DNA from 4 places in the Lysinibacillus sp. NPDC047702 genome. Region 1 is predicted to be linked to each of the others. Evidence: riboswitches for the same ligand, from Rfam matches in the RefSeq annotation. Region 1 holds a riboswitch; each other region holds the start of a gene.
The links. Region 1 has a riboswitch for S-adenosylmethionine ahead of ACQKIM_RS00360 (cyclase family protein). Riboswitches for the same ligand answer to the same signal wherever they lie in the genome.
Positions count from the first base shown of each region.

Region 2: it holds a riboswitch for S-adenosylmethionine, as region 1 does, so the genes downstream of both, ACQKIM_RS08155 (O-acetylhomoserine aminocarboxypropyltransferase/cysteine synthase family protein) here and ACQKIM_RS00360 (cyclase family protein) in region 1, are expected to answer to the same signal.
Region 3: it holds a riboswitch for S-adenosylmethionine, as region 1 does, so the genes downstream of both, ACQKIM_RS19865 (methionine ABC transporter ATP-binding protein) here and ACQKIM_RS00360 (cyclase family protein) in region 1, are expected to answer to the same signal.
Region 4: it holds a riboswitch for S-adenosylmethionine, as region 1 does, so the genes downstream of both, ACQKIM_RS19370 (bifunctional homocysteine S-methyltransferase/methylenetetrahydrofolate reductase) here and ACQKIM_RS00360 (cyclase family protein) in region 1, are expected to answer to the same signal.

Region 1 covers NZ_JBNNMG010000001.1:67,605-72,033, reverse strand. The annotation lists gene ACQKIM_RS00370 (AraC family transcriptional regulator) at 1-504, shown strand, start outside; gene ACQKIM_RS00365 (hypothetical protein) at 1,113-1,412, shown strand; SAM riboswitch class I at 1,770-1,875, shown strand; gene ACQKIM_RS00360 (cyclase family protein) at 1,993-2,730, shown strand; gene ACQKIM_RS00355 (DedA family protein) at 2,776-3,366, opposite strand; gene ACQKIM_RS00350 (Cof-type HAD-IIB family hydrolase) at 3,602-4,375, opposite strand.
Region 2 covers NZ_JBNNMG010000011.1:20,384-24,812, reverse strand. The annotation lists gene ACQKIM_RS08155 (O-acetylhomoserine aminocarboxypropyltransferase/cysteine synthase family protein) at 103-1,404, opposite strand; SAM riboswitch class I at 1,521-1,634, opposite strand; gene ACQKIM_RS08150 (glycerol-3-phosphate acyltransferase) at 1,791-2,423, shown strand; gene ACQKIM_RS08145 (DASS family sodium-coupled anion symporter) at 2,620-4,101, shown strand.
Region 3 covers NZ_JBNNMG010000049.1:26,457-30,885, forward strand. The annotation lists gene ACQKIM_RS19850 (response regulator) at 1-441, opposite strand, end outside; gene ACQKIM_RS19855 (MetQ/NlpA family ABC transporter substrate-binding protein) at 709-1,566, opposite strand; gene ACQKIM_RS19860 (methionine ABC transporter permease) at 1,629-2,297, opposite strand; gene ACQKIM_RS19865 (methionine ABC transporter ATP-binding protein) at 2,287-3,315, opposite strand; SAM riboswitch class I at 3,399-3,502, opposite strand; gene ACQKIM_RS19870 (thioredoxin family protein) at 3,559-3,870, opposite strand; gene ACQKIM_RS19875 (hypothetical protein) at 3,885-4,226, opposite strand; gene gcvH (glycine cleavage system protein GcvH) at 4,391-4,429, opposite strand, start outside.
Region 4 covers NZ_JBNNMG010000047.1:6,380-10,808, reverse strand. The annotation lists gene ACQKIM_RS19375 (protoporphyrinogen oxidase) at 57-1,445, shown strand; SAM riboswitch class I at 1,571-1,670, shown strand; gene ACQKIM_RS19370 (bifunctional homocysteine S-methyltransferase/methylenetetrahydrofolate reductase) at 1,756-3,603, shown strand; gene metH (methionine synthase) at 3,596-4,429, shown strand, end outside.

The DNA.
Region 1 (4,429 bases):
ACATTGTTCCAAATAGCTGATTTAACAGGTAGAACGGCTATTATGAAGGATGTCATTAAGCAATATGAAGAAAAAGTGCAGATGGCAAAAAAAATGCTTCAAAAATCAGTATATGGACATAGTGTAGCCTTTCTTCGTATCTCTGCAATCGGCATTAGCCTCTATGCAGGACCCGAATGCGGCTATACGGGACCCATTCTATATCGTGATCTCGGCTTAACACCCCATCAGTCTGTATGGAATATTCCACCTCATACACGAAAAAAACATCTAACATTTGATCAGCTTATACATTTAGATGCTGATCATTTATTCATTACCTTCGACAAGCAACATTCAATTTTTGAAGGAGAGGAACGAGTATTGTTAAAATCCACTACCTGGAACAATCTCTCAGCAGTGAAAAATAACTGTGTCTATGAGGTTGATTTCTTAACATGGATGAACTACGGCATTCTCTCCCATAACAAAAAAATAGATGATGTTTTACGTGTTCTTGGATAAAATAATTGTGAAAGAAGGCTATTAAGAACGAAGCCTTCTTTTTTGATCGGGTTTCCTCCACTTTTAATCGGCTTGAGCTATACTTTGATCGGGTTCCGTTCTTTTTTGATCAGCTTGGGCTTCTCTTTGATCGGGTTCCATTCTTTTTTGATCAGCTTGGGCTTCTCTTTGATCAGGTTCCGTCCCTTTGATCGGTTCGGCCCCCTCTTTGATCAGGTCCCCTCCATTTTTGATCAGCTTGAACTCTTTTTTGCTCAGGTCCCTCCATTTTTGATCAGCTTGAACTCTTTTTCGATCTGGTTTCCTTCACTTTTGATCAGCCCAGGCTCATCTCTGATCAAGCTCCATTATTTCCAATCGACTTAGTTACCTCTTCCTAGCTCATCCACTGTATTGTTCTGCTTCATTTGATAATGCCCTCCTTGATATCTAGAAACAGTGAACACCGAAAGTCTTTGCTGCACATAAGATAGGGTATCAGCTAGTGGATAGGAGGAATTAAGCTGTATTACAACCACCCTTATCCATATTTCGTCTATCCTACCTATTATCCAGAATTGGCAATAGTAAATCATCCAGCTCTTCACCAACCATCTAGATATTTAGCTATGCCGACAAATACTAATCCTTTTCCCGCTGTAAATACAAATAAATTAAAAATTTCTGCCAAGCGAGTAAAGGGAATTATGCAGCAAGCTCAGCTACTTACAGATAAAATTGATGGATCAGAACAATTTGCACATGATCTTATGGATGCTGCACAGAAATCAAATAAATCGGAGGTTGAAAAGTTAATCATTTCAACGGGTATTACTATGAAATTTGAAACAAACTATACACCTGATAATATTCGGATAGTATTTACAGATAGTGAATGCTGCAAGCTTACGTTAGTTTTAAGCTGGTGACAGCACCTTTTCTACAAGAGGGCTCTTTTCATAAGAACCCACTTGTATACTTAACTTTCCCCTAAGAGCCTCTAATCAGCGTGGCTCTTTCCCTAACAAATGCTTAACCGTATTAGTTGGTTTTTCTGGTACCCTAAAGACATTGTTTTTACGCTAACTAGATCAGCATCTCCCTTAATGTATCAGTTCCAGATCAATATAACGAACAGGGCGATTAAGAAGAGTTATTAACAACTGGATATAGCCGCTCTTTTTGTATGTAAAATATTAACCATGTATCCCTATTGAACTTGTAAACTATAAAAAAATATGCTAATGTATTTGTAATCGTTATTTCTGAAAATTCTTATATCGCATTTCTTATCAAGAGAGACAGAGGGATTGGCCCTATGAAGTCTCAGCAACCAGCCTCTGGGTATGGTGCTAACTCCAATTGGCAAAATATTTGCCTTGAAGATGAGAAGACCTACATCAGTTGCTTTGCACAAGAGTCCTCTTCTCCAAGAAGGACTCTTTTTTGTGGTTGTGATTGAACAAGAAGGAAATAACTCAAACTATTAATAGGAAGCAGGTAAATACGATGACTAATGAACTTTTACAAGCAGTGCAGCTATTGAAATCAAGAAAATGGGTAGATTTAACACATACATTTGGACCAAATTCGCCTCACTTCTTTATGTTTGAGGACGCAAAATTTGAAACCTTATTCTCTCATGATGATGGCTTCTTTGCACAGCAATTCACTTTTCCCGGACAATACGGAACGCATATTGATCCCCCTATCCATTTTGTAAGGGACACACGTTTTTTAGAAGAATTAGATTTAAAGGAATTAGTGCTACCATTAATCGTGATTGATAAATCGAATGAAGCCGATCAAAATAATGATTTTACCTTAAGTGTTCAGGGTATTCTTGACTTTGAGGCTGAGCATGGGGAAATTGAAGCAGGTACATTTGTTGCCCTACGCACCGATTGGAGTAAGCGCTGGCCAAATAAGGAAGCATTCAATAATAAGGATGCTGAGGGTCATAATCATATACCCGGTTGGGGATTAGAGGCTTTACAATTTTTATTCAAAGAACGAAAAGTTAGTGCTATTGGTCACGAAACTTTCGACACTGATTCAGCAGCAGATTTTCGTAAAAATGGTAAGTTAGACGGTGAATATTTTGTACTTGAGCAAGATACTTATCAAATTGAGCTTTTAACAAATTTAGATCAGTTGCCACCAAAAGGGGCTGTCATATTCAATATCGTACCAAAACCAGAAAAAGCATCTGGATTCCCCGTTCGTTCATTTGCCATCCTACCTTAAAAATAAATAAGGGTCTCATTCACTTCACTTAGAAGAATCAGACCCTTATTTATTTCTTTTTTTGAAAAAATAATAAATGATCAACATTAATATGATGAAGACTACAATTAGATAAATACTGTAATGAGATAAATAAAATCCTACATAGCGCCATTTCTCACCTAGTACTTTTCCTAGTGTAATAAAAGTAAATGTCCAAATAAATGCTCCTGCATAAGCAAAAAAAGCAAATTTCCTATATGGATAGTTATTAATGGCAGCTATATATGCGGTAAGATGGCGTACACCTGGAATAAAAAAACCTATCAGTAATAAGACTGGGCCTATTTTTGTAAACAATTTTTTAGTAAAATCAATTTTCTGTTTAGTAATATGAATCTTCGGTCCGTATTTATGCAATAAAGGTAGCCCGAACCGATAACCTATATAGTAACTTAAGGTAATGCCGCCTATTGCCCCTATGGCTGCGCTGAGTAATGCCGGAACATGTGCTAGTGTTTCGCGATATACACTATATCCTACATATGTTAAAAATATTTCATCAGGAATAGGCAACCCGACAATCCCTCCAACAAGGATAAGAATAATGCCAAAATACCCGTAATGTTCTATAAGAGATTGTACATGATGTGCCATAAATTCATCCCACCTAAAGCATTATTTATCGTTAGCTTTATCATACTCAATGTAGTTAACATTATGAGTTGTATAGCCTCAATCATTTTTCATTATTTTGCTAAAGAAAGTTTTTTCCTTTGTCATTTAGTGTCAAAAAACTAATAGCTCTTCCTTTAAACTCTAGTAAATTTAGGTTACATGTCATTCCTTTAAATTTACTAAAAATATTATTTGTTTTCAAATAATGACTTTCTTAAATTATTTGTAGCTCCTGTAAAGCATGATATATGCCATCTTCAATGGATTTCTTCGTTATATAATCAGCACTACTTTTCAAAGCCTCACTTCCATTACCCATTGCAATCCCAAGACCAACCTGTTCTAACATATCTATATCATTATCACCATCGCCAAACGCAAGTGCTTCCTCAGGGCTCAATTTGAAATAATCAAGTACAGCTTGAACAGCAATCGATTTGGAAACATCAGATTGCAATACATTTGTAATATATGGATGCCATCTTCTAAATTTTAAATGAGGAAATTGTGCTATATATTTTTGCTCAGTATCCTCATTAGCATATAAACACATTAAATAAACCTCCTGCTCTACAATATTTTCATGGGCTTCTGGAAATTTGGATAAAGATAATGTTTCTTGCAAGGCTTTTAGAGTCCTCGACTTATGTACGTTATTCATAAATAAATGTTCTGTAAAAAATGAAAGACTCTGTTTATTCTCTTCAGCAAAAGCTTGAACTGCTTGGACAAAAGTTTTGTCAATTGATATTTTATGTATCACCTGATCTTGATGCTTAACATACGCTCCATTAGCGGTTATAAATGTCTCTATTCCTATGCTTCTTAAACTTTGACACATTGATAATGGTCTACCTGTAGCAGCAACAATGCGAATTCCCCTCTGTTTTAACTGATGTATTGCCCTCCTCGTACTTTCCTCAATACAACCATCTTCATAATTAATAAGTGTTCCATCTACGTCAAAAAAAACAATTTTACAATCCATCTTGTACACCTCATCTTTATTCATCGGCTAAAATAGTCGTAAATACCCATTATC
Region 2 (4,429 bases), on a different contig from region 1:
ATCGAATGAGATAAGTGCTTGATGTAGCAACGTTTTACGCATTACCAAATGAGGCTTATCGAATGAGAAAATACGTAAACGCCACAACATTAGCCAATGTTTTTATGCTTCAATCTTTTGTTGTGAAGCTGTTACTTGCTCAATAGCTTGTTCTAAATCTGCAATAATATCCTCTACTGCCTCTAAACCGATTGATAAGCGAATGAGCGACTCGGTTACACCAGTTTGTATTAGCTCTTCAGCTGATAATTGCTGATGTGTAGTAGAAGCTGGATGAATTATTAATGATTTAGCATCCCCTACATTGGCTACGTGGGAGAATAATTTCACACTATCGATTAATTTACGCCCTGCTTCACGTCCACCTTTAATGCCAAAAGTAAGCACAGAACCGAAGCCATTTCTTAAATATTTTTTAGCTAAATCATGTGTAGGGAAATCTTCTAAGCCGTTATAATTTACATATTCCACAGATGGGTGGTTTCGTAAATATTCGGCTACTGCTAAAGCATTTTCATTATGTTTAGGGATACGCAAATGAAGCGTTTCTAAACCTTGTAATAAATTAAATGCCGCATCAGCACTTAATGTTGGCCCAAAGTCACGTAGTAATTGTACACGCAGCTTTGTAGCAAATGCAGCTGCTGCTGTGTCTATACCATATCGGATGCCATGATAGGAAGCATCTGGCTCAGTAAATCCTGGGAAACGACCACGAGTCCAATCAAATTTCCCTGCATCAACTACAACGCCACCTAAAGTTGTTCCATGTCCACCAATCCATTTTGTTGCGGAGTGAACAACAATATCGGCACCAAAATCAATTGGTGTAGAGCCATATGGTGAAGCAAACGTACTATCGATAATTAATGGTAAGCTGTTTTCATGTGCAATATTAGCCACCGCCTCAATATCTAGTACTTTTAAGCTTGGGTTACCATAAATTTCAGCGAATACTGCTTTTGTTTTATCAGTGATTGCTGCCTTGAAGTTTTCAGGATTTGTTTCATCTACAAAAATCGTTTTAATACCATAGTTTGGTAGTGTGTTAGCAAATAAATTATAAGTACCACCGTATAAAGAGCTAGCTGCAACAATTTCATCCCCTGCACCTGCAAGATTTAAAATTGAAAATGCTATCGCAGCTGCACCAGATGATAGTGCTACTGCTGCTGTACCGCCTTCTAATAAAGCGACGCGTTTTTCAAAAACATCTACAGTTGGGTTCGTAATACGTGTGTAAATATTGCCAGCTTCCTCTAGGGCAAAAAGACGTTGCGCATGAGCAGTGTCTTTAAAAACGAAAGCCGTAGAGCGATATACGGGTACGGTGCGAGATCCTGTTACCGGGTCAGGCTCTTGGCCCCCATGTAACAGCAATGTTTCTGGTTTAAAATTTGTCATTGTATACCTCCAAGTGGTTATTTTTTTACGATGGTACCGGAGATGAGGAGGATTTTTCAGTAGAAAACAAAAACCCCCTTCAGCTAAGAAGAGGGTTGCAGTTGCAAGTTTTCCTCCCCTTATCTGCCAGATCCAAGTAAGAATCTGTAGGAATTAGCACCTTAGCAAGTTCATTTCTTGCTGGTTGCCGGGCATCATAGGGCCTATCCCTCCGCCGCTCTTGATAAGAGTATTGCGATTCAATTTCCATCGTTGTTACACAGTATAATCATAGACTTTTTTTCTGTCAACACTAAAATTTTATTTTTTCCGAAACTTCAGTCTGCTTCTTTACGTAATATGAACGCATACACTATTTTAATATTTATTTAGAAAGGAGGATTTTCATGATAACAACCATCATTCTATTTATTGTTGTTGGTTATTTCATCGGCTGTCTTCATGGCTCTAAAGTGGCACAGTTTTTATCCGGTGTAGATTTAAAAAAGACTGGTCATGGGAATGCAGGTGCATCCAATGCAACCCTTTCCCTAGGATGGAAATACGGGGTATTAGTAGCACTTATCGATATTGGTAAAGGTGTGTTAGCGATTATTGGCGCACATATCTATCTAGCAGATGCAACACATTACACAGAGGTGCAAGTTTGGCTCTTCACCTATCTCATAGCAGCAGGTGTCATTCTGGGTCATAATTTCCCATTCCATATGGGCTTTAATGGCGGTAAAGGTACAGCTTCCATAATAGGAATATTGCTTGCTGTTGATTGGAAAATTGGTTTATTTGCACTTATTCTATTTGTCATTTTATCTTTTGCGACAAACTATTTAATCGTTGGTGTTTTAGAGTTCTATCTTGTTTTTTGTACAGCAACTTATTTATGGATTCCGGGAATAGGTCCAACGATTATAGCTTTGCTACTTTTTGGCATAGCTATCATATTGCATATCGAAAATATTAAACGATTAGTCAAAGGAACAGAGCCTAAGGTAACTTCGGCTTTTAAGAAAAAGAAATAATATTTTTTTGGATGTTTTTGTCTTTTCTATGACCATATATTTTCTCTTTATCTACTATTAATGCTGTAAAAAGGGAGTATTTCACTTACTTATTTTTTCTCCAATAAATAGATAAATTATTTTCTTAATAAAACATTTTACTGACCGATGTTATAGACAATAATCGTCATGTTTATCGTAGAAAGGATGAAAAAATATGTCTACTCTTCAACAAGCAGCCGCAAAACGTAATTTAAAGCCACTTTGGATTGGTTTAGCCTTTGCTTCATTAATCATCATTATTTTTTTACCTAATAACGGCGATTTACCTGTTGCGGGTCAACGGGCTTTAGCCATCTTAGCTTTCTCAGTCATTCTTTGGGTAACAGAAGCAGTTTCATATCCTGTCAGCTCTGCCATGATAATCGCACTGGTAACCGTTTTACTAGGACTGGCTCCTTCAATAGACGATCCAACAGCAGAATTAGGAACTGCAGGTGCCCTAAAATTAGCTTTAAGTGGATTTAGTAATTCTGCAGTAGCCCTAGTAGCTGCAGCTCTATTTTTAGCAGCAGCGATGCAAATTACCAACTTACATAAACGACTCGCCCTATGGATACTTTCACTTGTAGGGACTAAAACAAAAGCAATCGTTTTTGGTGCCATTTTAGTATCTATAGCACTCGCATTTTTTGTTCCTTCTGCTACAGCTCGTGCTGGCGCAGTAGTCCCAATACTACTTGGAATGGTCGCTGCATTTGGTTTGCCTCGTGATAGCCGACTCGCTGCCTTACTTGTCATCACCTCAGTACAGGCCGTCTCCATTTGGAATATTGGAATTAAGACAGCAGCCGCTCAAAATATGGTCGCTTTAAATTTTATTCAAGAACAATTTAATGTGGATATTTCTTGGGGTGCTTGGTTACTCTACGCTGCACCCTTCTCGATTATCATGTCTATAGCTTTATTTTTCATTATGATTTCTCTGATTAAGCCTGAGACTAGCAACATAGAGGGCGGAAAAGAGGTAATCAAAAAGCAGCTTGCAGAACTAGGTCCATTAAAAGCTCCTGAAGTCCGTTTAATCATCACGTCAATGGTTTTACTATTTTTCTGGGCAACTGAGGGTAAACTGCACCCATTCGACACAACAACAGTCACAATTATTGCTATCGCTATTCTATTAATGCCCAAAATCGGTGTTTATACGTGGAAGGAAGTTGAGCCTCATATTCCTTGGGGAACAATTATCGTCTTTGCGGTTGGTATAATGCTTGGTACAATTTTATTGAATACGAAAGGTGCATCATGGTTATCTGACAAAGTATTTGGATCACTCGGTCTAGATACTATGCCGATTCTAGCAACAATCGCATTGGTTACACTATTTAATATTCTAATTCACTTAGGCTTTGCCAGTGCGACAAGCTTAGCATCTGCGCTTGTACCTGTGTTTATCGTTTTGGCCTCCACATTAACGGCTAATGTTGACCAGGTCGGTTTCGTCATTGTGCAGCAATTTGTGATTAGCTTTGGCTTCCTGTTACCAATAAGCGCACCCCAAAATATGCTTGCTTATGGTACAGGAGCTTTTACAACAAAGGATTTCTTGAAATCTGGTATACCATTGACCATTATTGGTTTCATCCTAGTGCTTCTGTTCTCCGCGACCTACTGGAAATGGATTGGATTATTGTAAATAAAGTCATTAAATACTTTAATGGGAACCTGAGCAAATCTCCAGGTGATCTGATAAGTTCTACAGATAACCCGAGCAGTTCTACGGGTGACCCGAGCTATTCTCTTGGCAACCCGAGCAGTTCTTTTGGATACTATTATTAACACAAAAGCCTTGCAGGACCAATTAACTGTCCTACAAGGCTTTTGTTATCTTTCTATTATTTTGATAATGCAGCGTCCCTCATAGTACCACTTTTCTATATTTTTGTTCAATCAGATTACTTGGTTAGATATTCCATCTCTATATCACGAATATTAGGAAAAACCTTATCATCCACAATTTTATA
Region 3 (4,429 bases), on a different contig from region 1:
TACTATGGACCATGTTGAAAGTTCATTATCTGCTAATCTTTGCTTATTTTTGGCTATCAATGTTTCAAAATCTACACTATTATTTCTAATTTCCGTTATAGATGCTTTTAATGTTATACGATTAAATGCCTTCTCTTCTTTTAAAATAGCAAATATCCGATTCAGAAAGGCTTTTGCCTCTACATCACTACTCTGTAAAAAAAATATTCCCCAATGCTCTCCATCTGCTAATTGAAAAAGTAAATCTGTTTTGCGGATTTTTAATTGTAAAAAGGTAGTCATTTTATTATGAATGGTTGGCCCCTGTGAGGGATGCACTAATTTTAAAAAAACTGCCGTAAACGTAAGTCGTGATCGTAAAACACTTTCACGCCAAATTTCAAAATATCGTTTAACTTCATGCTCCTGCATGACATCTTCTGTACTCATTATTTTAGTCATTGGTATCACTCCAATATTGATATAAGAGGTATTTCAATCTCTTACTATTTTCTATCATTTATTTCGTACATAAACAACAGAACTATAGTAATAAATTCACTACTCAATTTCTATACAAAATTATTGGAAATATCATTTCTTCTCTGTCAAAATATAATATTCTTTTGATTTACTCTTCAAAAAATTGATTTTATTACGACTAAAATCCCAACAACAAAAAAGGCATGTAAGCTTTATCACTCACATACCCTTTTAAAAAATATTAAATTATTGAACTGGTACAACCGAACCTTTCCATTCCTCAAGGATGAAGTCTTGGATTTCTTTTGATGTTAGAACTTCTAATAATTTTTTAATTTCTTCCTTTGTTTCATCTCCAGCACGAACAGCAATAATATTCACATACGGAGACTCTTTATCTTCAAGAGCAATTGAATCATTAACTGGGTTTAAGCCATTATCGATTGCAAAGTTAGAGTTAATTAGTACCGCATCACCTTCATTATTTTCGTACATTTGTACAAGCATTTCAGGAGCAGTATTTGCATCGAATTTGAAGTTTTTAGGATTTTCAGCGATATCTTTAAGCTCTGCTGCTGTTTTATCAATGCCGTCTTTTAGTTTAATTAAGCCCTTAGCTTCCAATAATGAAAGCATACGACCGTGGTCTGCAACTGAGCTAGAAAGTAGAATTGTTGCGCCCTCTGGTAGTTCATCAAGTGTTTTATATTTTTTAGAGTAGATGCCGATTGGCTCAATGTGAACACCACCTGCATTTACGAAATCATAGCCATTGTCTTTAATTTGAAGCTCTAAATAAGGAATATGTTGGAAATAGTTAGCATCAAGTGTTTTAGAGTCTAAATCTTGGTTAGGTAATACATAATCTGTATACGTTTCAATTTTAAGATCAATACCCTGTTCAGCTAAAATCGGTTTTGCTTTTTCTAAGATAACTGCGTGTGGTGTATTTGAAGCACCTACTGTTAATGTTACATTTTCTTTACTATCTGTTTTATCTTCTGTTGATGCACCTGAGCTTGCATCATCTTTTTTACCAGCACCACAAGCAGCTAAAGCTAGTACTAATACTGATAAGAATAATCCCGCTAATAACTTCTTCATTTTATTACACTCCCTTTTATTTTGTTCAAAAATATGTTAACGGTAGAAAACCGAAATAACCTTTAACGTTTATCTGTTTTAGCAGTAATCATATCGCCTATCCATTGAATAATAAATACGACTACTAAGATTAGAATAGTTGCCATTAATGTCACATCAGAGCGATTACGTTGGAAGCCGTCCAAGAAAGCTAAGTTTCCTAACCCGCCTGCACCAATAATTCCAGCCATAGCTGTATACCCAACAAGTGCGACAGCTGTTACAGTAATACCTGAAATAAGTGCTGGTAATGATTCCGGAATTAACACCTTCCATATAATAGTAGAAGTTTTAGCACCCATAGATCGGGCTGCCTCGATTACCCCTTTATCAATTTCACGTAATGCAATTAATACCATACGTGCATAGAATGGTGCAGCACCAATAATTAGTGCTGGCAACGCAGCATTGGCACCTCGGATTGTGCCGAACAAGAATTTCGTAAATGGAATTAATAAAATAATTAACAAGATAAATGGAAGTGAACGGAAAATATTTACGAGTGATCCTGTTAAAAAATTAACAATCTTATTAGCCCAAAGTTGATGTGGACTTGTTAAAAATAATACGATTCCAATTACTAATCCAAGGATGAATGTTACTACGGTTGAAAAAGCAGTCATATACAATGTTTCATAGGTAGCTGTCCACATTCGCTCCCAGTCGACATTCGGAAAGAGATTAGTTAGCATTTGAAATCACCTCCGTTTGTACTTCGACTGTATTTAAGTAACCTAATGCATCAGCAACATTTGCCTCTGTACCATCAATTTGCACAATAAGTGTACCGTAAGCACCGTTTTTCGTTTGAGAGATATTACCATGCACAATACTGACTTCTACATCAAAGTGCTTGACGAGGTGTGAAATAACAGGTTGCTCTGTTTTTTCGCCGACAAAAATTAGCTTAACAAGTTGTCCAGTTGGATAATTTGCTTTTATTTGTGCAACCGTCTCCTGCGTTTCCTTTGTATCTGTAATTTGAGACACAAATTTTTTCGTAATAGTGGCTTGTGGTGCTTGAAATACTTGTAAAACCTCACCACGTTCTACTATTTCTCCTGCCTCCATTACTGCTACACGATGACAGATTTTACGAATAACGTGCATTTCATGTGTAATTAACACAATTGTTAATCCTAAACGCTCGTTAATATCAACAAGTAAATCCAAGATTGCATCCGTAGTCTCTGGATCAAGTGCTGAGGTTGCCTCATCACATAATAAAACCTCTGGATTATTGGCTAGCGCTCTAGCAATACCGACACGTTGCTTTTGACCACCCGATAGCTGTGATGGATACGCCTGATCACGTCCATCTAAACCAACAAGGGTAATCAATTCTTTCACACGTGCATCACGCTGTGCCTTTGAAACACCTGCGATTTCTAGTGGAAAAGCGATATTTTCAGCAACGGTTCTAGACCATAGTAGATTAAAATGCTGGAAAATCATACTTACCTTTTGTCTAGCATCTCTGAGCTTTTGCCCCTTTATAGATGAAAACTCTTGATTGTTAACCTTCACCGTACCAGATGTAGGCTTTTCTAAGCCGTTCAATAAACGAATCATCGTACTTTTACCAGCGCCACTATAGCCGATAATGCCAAATATTTCACCTTTATTAATGGAAAGGTTTACGTCTTTGACTGCTGTTAATTCGCCATTTGCGGTTTTGTATTTCTTCGTAATATTTTGAAGCTGGATCATAGCGAATACTCCTTTTCTCATATAGAAAACCCCTTCACTCACAGACAAGTAGAAGGGGTCACGTATTTATACGCTCAACCGTTCTCTCATCTTTCAAAGATAAATCTTTGGGTGATTTGGCACCTTTTCACTTTGTGATGGTTGCCGGGCTTCATAGGGCACTTCCCTCCGCCACTCTTCATAAGAGTTCGATATATTTAATGTTTTAGTAATCTATTTGTTACTTTACCATGCTAGCAAACTTCAGTCAATTGATTTTTTTAACAATTCGTATAAAAATGGTACGGATTGAAAAGCATAGATTTTTTCTGTCACTTTTCCGCCATCACAGACGAGTAGACAAGGTACACTCTCGATTTCGTGATCTAAAGCAATCTCCTCAACAAAATTTAGGTTTGCTTTGCCGATTTGAAGCTTAGGCAGTAATTGCTCAACAATCATCATCATTTTCGATGCTACAGCACATGTACCACACAAAGGTGTATATAAATAAAAGGCAGCTCTTTCCCCCGACTGGATAGCCGCGACCCACTGCTCTTTTGACCATTCTTCCATTTTTTCACGCAACCTTACAAAATAAATTGATTATGGATTGAGAAATGTGCTCGTAGCAATATCATTGCTAATATCTTTCTTGGAGTTGTCTCGACTTCTTTATACGTTGGCATTGTACGTAAATGCTCTGCCTCTGGATAATGTCTGTCCATTAATGCCCGCAGCTTATCTCCTGATGGATCTGCATCAAAAAATGTATAAAGCTCACAGCCTTCATATGGATCAAGCAACACTTCTAATTGATGCACACCAATTGTACCATTCGTACAAAGTATTGTGACATCTTCACTTAAAATAGGTTCAATTTGAAGCTTATCCGAACGGCCTTCAACAATTAAGCATTTTCCCTCGAACATCACGCCACCCCCATTAGACATATCCCTTTTCCTTATAATCATTATATCAATTAAGCACTAACGATGGTAATGTTAGACACCCATTGAGAAGCAAACTATCTTACCAGCCATGAAGATAATAAAAAACGTCGGTAAATGCCGACGTTTTTCTATTAGGGCTTGTCTTATTCAGCGATCATTTCTTCGTATTGCTCTGCTGTCAT
Region 4 (4,429 bases), on a different contig from region 1:
TTTCAATAAAAAGAGTTTATACTAAAGGAAGACAACAAAAATTAGGGGCGGTTAATATGGAAACAGTGGTTGTATTAGGCGGCGGAATTACGGGTTTATGTACGATGCATTATTTGCAGCGTCAAGTGAAGGAGAAAAATTTAGATGTAAAGCTTGTGCTTGTTGAAAAAAATACATATCTAGGTGGTAAGCTGCACTCTGCTCACGAACATGGATTCATTATGGAAACAGGGGCAGATTCAATTGTAGCTCGTCATAAAGGTGTTATGGAACTGATTGAAGAGCTTAATTTTGAGCAAGATTTGGTATACAACGAAACTGGGATTTCCTATATATACACAAATAATGAGCTCCATGCCATTCCTGCAGATTCGACGTTCGGCATTCCAATGAGCCTACACTCTCTGGAGGAAAGCACACTTGTATCCGAAGAAGGTAAAAAAGAAGCATTAAAGGATTTGACATTGCCGAATGCAGGCTTTACAAAGGACAGCTCTATCGGAGAATTTTTAACATATTATTTAGGAGAGGAGCTTGTACAAAACCAAATAGCGCCAGTACTTGCAGGAGTGTATTCAGGAGATTTACATCAATTATCGATAGCCTCCACTTTACCTTATTTAATTGATTATAAAAATGAGTACGGTAGTATCGTTAAAGGTTTTGATGCAAATCGACAACAATTTGTAAAAGCCGCTAATAAAAAGTTTATTTCGTTTAAAAATGGTTTATCGTCTTTAATTGATCGTCTTGAAGAAACGTTAACTGATGTAGAAATTATTAAGGGAATTACCATTACAAGTGTCAACAAGCAGGAGGATCACTACACTGTTACTTTGGCAGATGATACGGTTATTAAAGCAGATCATGTTGTTTTAGCATTACCTAATGAAGCTGTACAGAGCTTATTAAAGGATGATACATTGAACCGTTATTTTGAACAGTTCAATACTGCCTCAGCCATTACGATTTATTTAGGATTTGATGTACCCGATAATAGATTACCAGCTGATGGAACAGGCTTTATTGTGTCACATAATTCGGATGTAATCTGTAATGCAGCGACATGGACAAGCCGCAAGTGGAAGCATACTTCAGCAAATGAGCAATTACTTGTTCGACTCTTCTATAAAAGTATTAACCCTGCGTATGAGAAGTTACGTAGGATGACAGATGAAGAATTAGCGGTTGTTGCCTTAGAGGATGTAAGAAAAAGCTTGGGAATTGAAGAAAAACCAAATGTCGTGAATGTGAGTAGATGGATTGATCAAATGCCGAAATATGATTTAGCTCATCGTGATGCATTACAGGGTTTATTACAAGAGCTCGAAACAAATTATCCGAATTTATCCATTGCGGGCTGCTCTTATTTTGGTGTAGGTATAGGTGCTTGTATTCAAAACGGTAAAAAAATAGGGGAGAATATTGCTGAAAAACTCTCTTAATTGCAGAATATAAGACAAAAAATTATATTTTTCGTTTGAAATATCCTTTGTTACGTGAAATAGTCTTGACTCAAACGTTTGTTAACGATATGATTCTTTTAATTATTTAAAAAATTCATACTAAATTCTTATCAAGAGAAGCTGAGGGACTGGCCCTATGATGCTTCAGCAACCAACTTTTTGTCAGGTGCTAAATCCAGAAGACCCTATGGTCGAAGATGAGAAGGAACAAAATTACGAAACGTAAAAGCCTTCTTTGTGTTAAAGAAGGCTTTTTTATTATAGAAAAATAGGAAGAGGGGCTAGTTTTATGGGATTGCTTGAAAAGTTAAAAACGCATGTTCTGACAGCAGATGGTGCAATTGGTACGGTATTATACGGCTATGGCTTGGAGTACTGTCATGAGGAAATGAATGTTCAAAGACCAGAATTAATTGAAAAGATTCATAGAGAGTATATCGCAGCTGGAGCCGACATTATTCAAACAAATACTTATGGAGCGAATGCCATAAAATTAGCACGCTATGGATTAGAATCGCGTGTTCAGCAGTTTAATGAAGCTGCTATTACAATTGCAAAGCGAGCCGCTGCAGATGGCGGTCAATTTGTTTTAGGAACTATCGGAGGAATTCGAGGCATCCGAAAAAGCGATGCAACGTTAGAAGAAATTTTAGCGACTGTGGAAGAGCAAGCAACTGTATTACTTGCAGGGAATCCAGACGGTCTTTTACTTGAAACCTATTATGATTTTGAAGAATTAACAGCGACATTAAAAATGCTTCGAGTAAAAACCAAGTTGCCAATCATTGCGCAAGTTTCAATGCATGAACCGGGAGTATTGCAAAATGGTAAGAGTTTAAATAACGCTCTACATGAGCTTGAAGCGCTTGGAGCTGATATTGTAGGTGTTAACTGTCGTTTAGGTCCATTCCATACGATTCAAGCATTTGAAGGTGTAGAGCTTCCTGAGAAGGCATTTATGTCAGCATATCCAAATGCATCTCTTCTAGACTTAGAAGACGGCCGAGTGGTTTATGAGTCTGAGACAGACTATTTTGGTCGAGCAGCTGTAGCACTTCGAGATCAAGGTGTACGTTTAATAGGCGGTTGCTGTGGTACGACGCCAAATCATATTGCTGCAGCAAAAAAATACTTAGAGGAGCTATCTCCGGTAGAAGAAAAATTAGCGAAGCCAGAAAAAGTAGAGATTGTACGTGAGGCAGAACCATCAAGATTTGAGCCTCTGCATATAAAAGTAAAACGTCAACGCTCGGTTATTGTAGAGTTGGATACACCAAGACATTTAGAAATCGATGGCTTTATTAAAGGTGCTAAAAAATTATATGAGGCAGGCGCAGATGTGGTTATGATGGCGGATAATTCACTTGCATCTCCAAGAATAAGCAATGTGGCAATGGGCGCATTACTGAAAGAAACACATGGGGTACGCCCGCTAACACATATTACATGTCGAGATCGTAATTTAATTGGTCTGCAATCCCATTTAATGGGCTTAAATGCACTAGGAATTCATGATATATTAGCGGTGACTGGAGATCCAACAAAGGTTGGCGATTTCCCAGGAGCAACAAGTGTTTATGACGTATCATCAATGGAGCTAATACAATTAATCAAACAGTTAAATGAGGGTGTATCATTTTCAGGGAAGCCGCTACGTCAAAAGGCAAATTTCTCTGTAGCCGCTGCGTTTAATCCAAATGTACGTGTATTAGACCGAGCTGTATCTCGATTAGAAAAGAAAATTGAGCATGGGGCAGATTATTTTATTTCACAGCCAGTCTATACAAAGGAAAAAATTGTAGAAATTTATGAGGCAACAAAGCATTTAGAAGTACCAATCTATATAGGAATTATGCCAGTAACGAGCTATAAAAGTGCGGAGTTCTTACATCATGAAGTACCAGGCATTAAATTATCTGAAGAAGCATTAGCACGTATGAAGGCTTGTGGTGAGGATAAGGAACGCGCAACGCTTGAAGGAATTGCAATTGCTAAGGAATTAGTGGAGGTAGCTGCACAATACTTCAATGGTATTTATCTTATTACACCGTTCCTACGCTATGATATGACGCTAGAACTAATGAAATTTATTGAGCAATTGGATGAACAAAAAAGAGGGGTAAGTATAAATGGCTAAGCATTTGATTGAAGAGCAACTAGAGAAACGAATTTTAATTCTTGATGGCGCAATGGGGACAATGCTACAAAATGAAAACTTATCAGCTGAGGATTTCGGTGGCGAGGAATATGATGGCTGTAATGAGAATCTTGTACTAACTAGACCTGATGTGCTTGAAAAGGTTCATAGAAAATATCTGGAGGCAGGAGCAGATATTATTTGCACGAATACATTTGGAGGTACTCCTCTTGTATTAAATGAATATGATCTGGGAGCAAAGGCAGAGGAAATCAATAAACGTGCTGTGGATATAGCACGTAAGGCAGTGGATGATTTTTCTACCTCTGATTGGCCACGTTTTGTAGCAGGAGCGATGGGACCTACTACAAAAACCCTATCAGTTACAGGTGGAATTACCTTTGATGAGCTAGAGGAAAATTTTTATGTACAGGCGAAGGCGTTAATTGAAGCTGGTGCAGATGTATTGTTGCTAGAAACCAGCCAGGATATGCTCAATGTTAAGGCGGGTACTTTAGGAGTATCTCGCGCATTTGAAGCGACTGGCAAAGAGCTTCCTGTGATGATATCAGGAACAATTGAACCGATGGGAACGACACTTGCAGGGCAATCCATAGATGCATTCTACATTTCTATCGAGCATATTAAACCATTATCCGTAGGTTTGAACTGTGCGACAGGTCCAGAGTTTATGACGGACCATATTCGTTCATTAGCAGAGCTTTCAACGGGTTATATAAGCTGCTACCCGAATGCAGGCTTACCTGACGAGGAAGGCTGCTACCATGAATCACCAGAGTCGCTGTCACAAAAGCTAAAAGGCTTT